One region of the Kineococcus sp. R86509 genome, then DNA from elsewhere that is predicted to be linked to it. Evidence: riboswitches for the same ligand, from Rfam matches in the RefSeq annotation. Region 1 holds a riboswitch; the other holds the start of a gene.
The links. Region 1 has a riboswitch for cyclic di-AMP ahead of SJY07_RS15975 (transglycosylase family protein). Riboswitches for the same ligand answer to the same signal wherever they lie in the genome.
Positions count from the first base shown of each region.

Region 2: linked by a shared signal. The riboswitch ahead of SJY07_RS05255 (C40 family peptidase) and the one ahead of SJY07_RS15975 (transglycosylase family protein) in region 1 are both predicted to bind cyclic di-AMP.

Region 1 is NZ_JAXHCE010000001.1:3,268,918-3,273,121, forward strand. It holds gene SJY07_RS15965 (ABC transporter permease) at 1-1,127, shown strand, start outside; gene SJY07_RS15970 (TrmH family RNA methyltransferase) at 1,147-1,779, shown strand; gene SJY07_RS15975 (transglycosylase family protein) at 1,843-2,496, opposite strand; cyclic di-AMP (ydaO/yuaA leader) riboswitch at 2,495-2,665, opposite strand; gene SJY07_RS15980 (lysophospholipid acyltransferase family protein) at 2,846-3,604, opposite strand; gene SJY07_RS15985 (SDR family oxidoreductase) at 3,709-4,204, opposite strand, start outside.
Region 2 is NZ_JAXHCE010000001.1:1,119,840-1,124,043, reverse strand. It holds gene SJY07_RS05265 (cryptochrome/photolyase family protein) at 1-984, opposite strand, end outside; gene SJY07_RS05260 (metal-dependent transcriptional regulator) at 1,136-1,819, shown strand; cyclic di-AMP (ydaO/yuaA leader) riboswitch at 2,124-2,305, shown strand; gene SJY07_RS05255 (C40 family peptidase) at 2,308-3,165, shown strand; gene SJY07_RS05250 (HNH endonuclease) at 3,574-4,068, shown strand; gene SJY07_RS05245 (hypothetical protein) at 4,159-4,204, shown strand, end outside.

The DNA.
Region 1 (4,204 bases):
AGTTGCGGGACAAGGGTTTCATCTTCTCGACCGTCCTGCTCTTCGTCCTCGTCGCCGCGGCCTCCGTCCTGCCCGGGGTGATCTCCGGAGGTGGCGACGACTACGACGTCGCGGTCACCGCGCAGGCGCAGCCGTTGGTGGTCGCCCGACCCGGCGAGGACCCGGACACCCGGATCGAGCTGAAGGAGGTCGCCGACGACGCGGCCGCCGAGGCCGCCGTCCGGGCCGGGGACGTCGACGCCGCCGTGGTGGTCGGGGACACCAGCGCCGTCATCCTGGGTGACCGCAACGTCTCGGACACCCTGGCCGGCGTCCTCCGCACCCGGATCGGTTCCGCTCAGACCGTGCTGGGTTTCCAGGCGCTGGGGGTGGACCAGACCGAGGTCCAGCGCGTCCTGTCGTTGCCGCCGCCGTCGACGCGACTGCTCGACCCCGACGCGGTGGACCCGTTGCTCGTCTACCTTCTCGGCCTCGCGTTCGCAGTGCTGTTCTTCCAGATCGTCGTCCTCTTCGGCTACTCGATCGCGCAGAGCGTGGTGCAGGAGAAGCAGACCCGCGTCATCGAACTGCTCGTGACGACCGTCCCGGTGCGGCAGTTGCTCATCGGCAAGATCCTCGGCAACGGGATCCTGGCCTTCGGTCAGATCCTGCTGCTCGTCGTCGCCGGGGTGGCGGCCCTGCGCATCGCCCAGCCGGAACTGCTGGACAGCATCCCGGGCATCCCCAGCGCCGCCGCGTGGTTCCTCGTCTTCTTCGTCCTCGGCTTCGCGATGCTCTCCTGCCTGTGGGCCGCGGCGGGCGCGATGGCGAGCCGGCTCGAGGACCTGCAGTCGACGGCGACCCCGGTGCAGATGTTCGTCATGCTGCCGTTCTTCGCCAGCTTCCTCGCCAACGAACCCGGCCCGCTGCAGACCGCGTTGAGCTACATCCCGTTGTCCTCGCCGATGGTCATGCCCAAGCGCGTGGTCCAGGGGGACGTCGCCCTGTGGGAACCGTTGCTCTCGCTGCTGATCATCGCGGCCACCGCCGTGCTCTTCGTCACCGTCGCGCGCCGTCTCTACGAGAACAGCCTGCTGCAGACCGGCCGCTCGCTGGGTTTCCGGTCCGCGTGGAAGAAGGCCGTCTGAGCCTTGCGATGATGGTCCGGTGAGTGACGAGGTCCAGGAGCAGCGGGTCGTCGGCGTGGGGCCCTGGGAGGGGACCTGGCCCGACGACCCGCGCTTCGACCCCGAGCTGCTGCTCGAGGGTGACCGGCGCAACGTGGGTGACGAGTACCGGTACTGGTCCAACGCCGCGATCGTCGCCGACCTCGACACCCGCCGGAACCCGCTGCACGTGGCGGTCGAGAACTGGCAGCACGACGCGAACATCGGTTCCGTCGTGCGGACCGCGAACGCCGTGAACGCGGCCGGTGCGCACGTCGTGGGCCACCGGCGGTGGAACCGGCGCGGCGCGATGGTCACCGACCGGTACCTGTCGGTGCACCACCACGCCGACGTGGAGGCCCTCGTCGCTTGGGCCGCCGAACGGGGGCTCCCGATCGTCGGCATCGACAACGTCGAGGGATCGGTACCGCTGGAGACCTACGACCTCCCGCGCGAGTGCGTGATGCTCTTCGGGCAGGAAGGTCCGGGACTGAGCGACGAGGCGGTCGCGCACTGCGTCGACGTGCTGGCCATCGCGCAGTTCGGCTCGACCCGCTCGATCAACGTGGGGGCGGCGGCGGCCGTCGCGATGCACGCCTGGGTGCGCCGGCACGTCTTCGACCAGCGTCCCTGACGCTGGTCGGACCACCGTCCGCGATCGTGCCGGGGATCCCTGCACGATCGCGGACGGGAGGGGTCAGGGGAGGACGAGGACCTGGCCGACGGCGATGTGCGCCGGGTTGTCACCGATGAGGCCGCGGTTGGCGTTCCACACCGCGACGTACCCGCCGGCGACACCGTTGTTCACGGCGATCCGGTAGAGGGTGTCGCCGGGGGCGACGGTGTAGGTGCGGGCGGCGGGCGCCGGAGCGGCCTCGACAACGGCGACCGGCGCGGGGGCCGGAGCAGGCGCGGGGGCCGGAGCGGGAGCGGGGGCGGGCGCCGGGTGGAGCAGCGCGGCCTCCTGGCCGACGGGGTCGGCCGAGCCGTGCAGGCCGAGACGGCGCGAGCAGGACGGCCAGGCGTTCCAGCCCTGGGCCGCGAGCACGCGCTCGGCGACGACGATCTGCTGCTCACGGGAGGCCTGGTCGGCGCGGCCCGCGTACTGCCCACCGCCGAAGCTGGTCCAGGTGCGCGGGTTGAACTGCAGCCCGCCGTAGTAGCCGTTGCCGGTGTTGATGTGCCAGTTGCCGCTGGACTCGCAGTGGGCGAGCGCGTCCCACTCCTGCACGGGAGCGGCCGAGGCGCTGGAGACGGGGCCCAGCAGAGCGGCACCGGCAGCGCCGGCGGCGAAGGTGGCCAGCAGGCCACGGCGGACGAGACGGGACGGGGCGCGACGGATCGCAGACATGGTTGGCCTCCAACGCCTGCGAGGTCAGCTGTCGGGTTCGGGTCGAAGGTGTGACCCGGCCGCGCGGACGCGGCTTCACCCCGAGGACTCCGCAGCGGACTGCGGTGGTCCGAGGAACCTTGGGTCCCCCGCTCCTGCCCACGGGTTCTGCATCCGGCGCGGTGGGCAGGACTCGGCGTCTCCGCGACGTGTCCCCGAACGGGCTCAGGGACGGGCCGACCGTAACAAGCGCGAGGCCCGGCGTACACCGTGCCGTGTCCGCACCGTCACGTGAACGTGCACGAAACCCCTGATCAGGCTGGTGAGTGACGTCCGCGTGTGGCGCAGATCACGCCCTGGAGCGCTCGGATCAGCTGTTCGCGAGCAGTTTCGCGACGGCTTCCTCGATCCGGGGGGTGAAGTCCCCGGCCCGTTCACCCTCGCGTCCGTGCAGCGGCTCACCGAAGGTCACGTGGATCGGCGGACGCCCCTTCACCGGCCAGTTCCGCTTCGGCGGCATCGCGTCGTAGGTCCCGCGCAGGGCGATCGGGACGACCGGCACCCCGGCCTCCAGGGCCAGGTACGCCGCGCCCTTCTTGAACGGGCGCATCTCACCGGTGTAGCTGCGCCCACCCTCGGGGAACATCACCAGGCTCCAGCCGTCGGCGAGCAGCTGCGAGGACGCGCTCGCCCCCGCCGTCCCGCGGCGTTCCAGCGGGAAGGTGCCGATGACCAGGCCCGACGGGGCTGCGCGCCACCACACGTCGAAGAAGTAGTCCGCGGCCGCGGCGATCGCGATCCGGCGGCGACGGCGCGGTCCGAGGGCCTCCAGCAGCACCGGGGCGTCCAGGTGCGAGGAGTGGTTGGCGACCAGCACGGCCGCGCCACCGAGGCGGTCCAGCACCTCGGCGTTGTGCACGTGGACCGTCACCTGCGAGCGGAGGACGGGGGTCATCAGGACCCGCTGCAGCCCGGAGCGCACCGCCGTGGCCGGAGCCGAGCGCACCCAGTCGTTGCGGTGGACCGCCCGACCGGCCTTGTCCTCGGGAGCAGACCCGGAGTGCTTGCGCAGCAACGGCAGCGCACGCACGATCCGCGTCGGTCGGGGGATCCCCATCAGCCTCGCCATCCTTCGGTCCTCGACACCGGCGGTCCGCATCGACTGCTCGACGGTGTGGAGTGCACGGTTCGCATCCTGCCACGTCGACCCCCCGGGGAGCCGTCCGGCACGGCTCAGTCGGTGCCCGCGAGCACCTGCTGCGGCACCCGCAGCCGCCGCGCGGGCGAACTCGCCGCCCAGTCCGCCACCGGCCAGCGCGAGGCGCGGGCCACCCGGAACAGCGGGACGTCGGGCGAGACGGCCGTCGGGTTGCCCACCGACTTCAGCAGCGGCACGTCGACGTGGGAGTCGGCGTAGGCGTAGCTGGCGGACAGGTCCGCCCCCTCGACCTCGGCGTAGCGGCGCAGCCAGGCGGCCCGCGCCTCCCCGACCAGGGGTGGGGACTTCAGGAAGCCGCTGGCCCGGCGGCGCCCGCCGAGGTCGAGCTCCTCGTCCAGGTCGGTGCAGACGACCTCGTCGAAGAGGGCCGACAACGGCCGCGTCACCTGGCGCACGTCGCCGGTCATGAGGATGGTCCGGTGCCCGGCGTCGCGGTGACCCTGGATGCGCCGCAACGCGTCCGAGGAGACCTGCTCCAGGAAGCGCGGCGCGTGCACCTCGTCGACGTAG
Region 2 (4,204 bases), 2.1 Mb from region 1:
GGAGCGCAGCTGGCGCATCCCGGCGTCGACGATGGGGAACCCCGTGCGCCCCTCGGCCCAGGCCGTGAACGACTCGCCCACGGGTTCGTAGTTCATGGCCGCCAGTTGTGGGCGGTAGTACTCCCGGGCGGACTCCGGGCGGTTCCAGAGCACGTCGGCGTAGAACTCCCGCCAGCACAGTTCGGTCCGGTAGGTCTCCGCCCCCACCGACCGCTTCGCACGCAACGCGGCCAGCAGGGTCCGGGGATGCAGCTCGCCCCACTTCAGGGCGTGCGAGAGCTGGGAGGTGCCGTCGTGGTCGGGGCGGTTCCGCTCGCCGTCGTAGTCGGCCAGGGCGCCGTCGAGGAAGTCGTGCCAGCGCGCGAAGGCGGCGTCCTCGCCGGCCTCGGGGAGTTCGAGGTCGCCCAGGTCCGGTTCGCCCGGCCAGTGCGAGCCGTCGACCCCCGCACCGTCGTGCACCCAGTCGACGTCACCGGGATCGGCGGCGGGCGCGGGCCAGCCGTGCTCGTTCCAGGCGCGTGAGAACGGGGTGAAGACCTGGAACGGCTTGCCGGAGCCGTTGAGGATGGTCCCGGGCCCGATGGCGTAGGGCGTCCCGGTGCGGACCAGTTCACGGTCGTGACCCGCCAGCGCCGTCGCGACCGCGTCGTCGCGCCGACGGCCGTAGGGGCCGGCGTCGGCGCTGACGTGCACCCGGCGGGCCCCGACCCGCGCGGCGACGTCGTCCACGACCTGCGCCGGGTCGCCCGCTTCGACCACGAGGTTGCCGCCCAGGGACGCGTCGAGCGCCCGCAGCGAGCGGAGCAGGTAGGCGCGGCGGACGTCCCCGGAGGGCTTCCAGAGCGCGGGGTCGATGACGAAGAGCGGGAGCACCGACCCTTCCGCCGCCGCGGCGAGCAACGCCGGGTGGTCGCTGAGTCGGAGGTCCCGACGGAACCAGAGCACGCTGGTCCTCGGGTCACGGTCCTGTTCGCGGGCGGCCACGCCGGGACGCTATCCGCGCGTCCGCCGCCCCGCCCGGTGGAGGCCCGGTGGAGGTGGGGCCCCGACCCGTCGGACGCTCTGCGCGGACACGCCCCGAACGCCCCGGGGTCAAGGGTGCGACCACCGGTCGCGATGAACGATGATGGGCACCGTGAGCGATCTCATCGACACCACCGAGATGTACCTCAAGACGGTCTTCGAACTGGAAGAGGAAGGCATCGTGCCGATGCGCGCTCGCATCGCCGAGCGGTTGCACCACTCCGGCCCGACGGTCTCCCAGACCGTGGCGCGGATGGAGCGCGACGGGTTGCTGCACGTGGGCACCGACCGGCGGCTGGAGCTGACCGACGCCGGCAAGCAGAAGGCGATGCGGGTCATGCGCAAGCACCGCCTCACCGAGCGCCTGCTGACCGACGTCATCGGACTGGAGTGGAGCCTCGTCCACGAGGAGGCCTGCCGCTGGGAGCACGTCGTCTCCGAGGAGGTCGAGAAGCGCCTCGTGGCGATCCTGGACCACCCGCACTCCTCGCCCTACGGCAATCCGATCCCCGGTCTGGACGAGCTGGGGGAGGAGTGCTCGACCGAGGACTTCCGCTCCGGTGTGCAGTCGCTGAGCAGCCCCGAGCTCGAGGGGCGCTCCGTCGTCGTGCGGCGCCTCGGCGAACCGCTGCAGACCGACGTCCCGCTGCTGGCCCGCTTCCACGCCGCCGGCCTGGTCCCCGGGGTCGAGGTCGTCGCGAAGTCGTCGGCCTCCGGCGTCGAGGTCGCGGTGGGCGAGGGTGTGGTGGACCTCACGTCGGCCGAGGCGTCGCACATCTTCGTCGCCCTCAGCTGACCCCGCCCGACCCGGGAACCCCTCGACGACGCGGGGTTCCGGGCCCGGGAACAGCCCGGACAGCCGCCTGCCGGCCCTCCCACGGGTGATCTGCGACGGAGGGTGAAGGCCGAGGTCACCCGTTCGGCCCTCGGCGTCGTCCACTTCCCGTTCTAAGTCGTCACTCTCTGTAGATCAAGCCCGACTCGTCGTCACGTCCCCGGCACCAGTTCGTCACCGGGTCGTGACATTCGACCCAGGATCGGGTTATGGTCCATCCGCATCCTCGACAGCGCACGCGGATGCCCTCACGTGGACGCCGAGCCCTGCCACCACGCCGAGGTCCCCCGAGACATTTCATGGCAGGGGTGGGGGAACCACGTTTCCCGGGCGGAGCACGACCACCTGGTCGCGCCGAGTCCTTGGGGTGAAGCCGGTGCGAACCGGCCGGGGGATACTCCCTCCCGAACCCGACAGCTCACCTCGCAGGCGTCGGAGAGGCCACCACCTTGACGACTCGCGTCCAGGCGCGCCATCGCGCCGCCGTTCGTGCCCGTACCCCCCTGACCGACCTGTCCGACAGCGTCGCCCGCACCGCCGGCGGCGCCGTCCGCACCGGTGCGGTCGCCGCCGCCGCCGGTGGTCTGCTCGTCTCCGTCGCTCTCCCCGCGAGCGCCTTGACCAGTGCAGCCCCGGCCGCCGTCGGCTCGAGCGTCGCCTCGGTGGCGACCGCCGTTCCCGCCGCCTTCGGCACCACTGCCGCCGGCGTCGTGTCGGCACCCGCCACGGTGAGCACCCTGTCGAGCACCGCGACGTTCTCCGCTGCCCCGGCCGCTGCGCCCGTCGTCGTCGCCGCCCCGGTCCTCACCCGGGCCACCCGTACCGCGGACGCCGTCCCGGTCGTGGCCTCCAGCGTCGCGGAGAACGCGATCGTCGCCGAGCCCGCGCCGGTCGTGGCGGCTCCGGTGGCCGCACCGGCTCCCGCGCCCGCCCCGGTCCAGGCCTCGATGGGTGCGCGCATCCTCGACGTGGCCGACGACTACGCCGGTGTCCCCTACGTCTACGGCGGCACCACCCCCGCCGGCTTCGACTGCTCGGGCTACACCAGCTACGTCTACCGCCAGGTCGGCGTCGAGATCCCCCGGACCGCCGCCGCCCAGAAGTCGGCCGCGGCCACGATCTCCCGCGGCGACGCCGTCCCCGGCGACCTCGTCTTCTTCAGCAACGGCTCCGGCCGTGCCTTCCACGTGGGCATCTACGCGGGCGGCGGGATGATGTGGGACGCGCCGCGGACCGGCAAGCCCGTCCAGCTCCGCGCGATCTGGAGCGACGCCGTCACCTTCGGTCGCCTCGCCGCCACCGTCTGATCGAGGCACGTCACCGATCGGCGAGTGATCGTCGCTCGGGTCCGCAGGAACGGCGCTCGTCGCGCCCACCGGAGGAGGCTCCCGCCTCCGACGGTGGTGCGGCGGGCGCCGTTCTCGCGTTCGCGGGCGGACCCGGGTCACCTCCCCGGTTCCGGCACGCCCGGTGGGATTCACGGGAAAGTTGCTGACTCCACCACCCCTCGCGACGTAGGGTGCCGTCAACGACGACGGCACCCACGGAGGTCCGATGACCAGGCGTCACGGCGGCACAGCCACCGTGGTGCCCCACGCCCTCCAGCAGCACGCGGAGCACCACCACCACGTGCACCACCACCATGTGCACGTCGTCGCTCTCAGAGGCGCCCTCCCCACCGGGGACGGCGCCTCTCGTCGTCTCAGGAGGTGGATGTGCGCACGCTCGTGCTGAACGCCGGCTTCGAACCGCTCGCGGTGGTGTCCTTCCGCAGGGCACTCGTCCTCGTGCTCGCCGGGAAGGCGTCGGTGGTCCTCGCCGACGCCGACCCCGTCGTCGGCGCGACGATGAGCCTCGAACGGCCCTCCGTCATCCTGCTCACGCGCTACGTCCGCGTCCCGCGCGGCCAGGTCGTCCCGGTCAGCCGGCGTGGCGTCCTGCGCCGCGACCACCAGCGCTGCGCCTACTGCCGCGGCCACGCGAGCACCGTCGACCACGTCCTGCCGCGCAGCCGTCGCGGCCCGGACAGCTGGGAGAACCTCGTCGCCTGCTGCGTGCGCTGCAACAACGCCAAGGGCGACCGCACCCCCGAGGAGATGGGCTGGAGCATGCCGTTCCGACCCGCCGCCCCCCGGGGCGCGTCCTGGGCCGTGCGGGGGGCCGAGACCCCCGACCCCCGCTGGGACGAGTTCCTCGCCACCGCCGCCTGACCCCGGCCCCGCCGGCGGGACGACGGACGGCGTCCGGGGTTCCGCCGTACGGATGACGAGGACGGCGCGGGTGGGTGCGACGCTGGGGGCATGGACGAGAACAAGAGGCAGGGCGAGTCGATCGACGCGGTGCTGC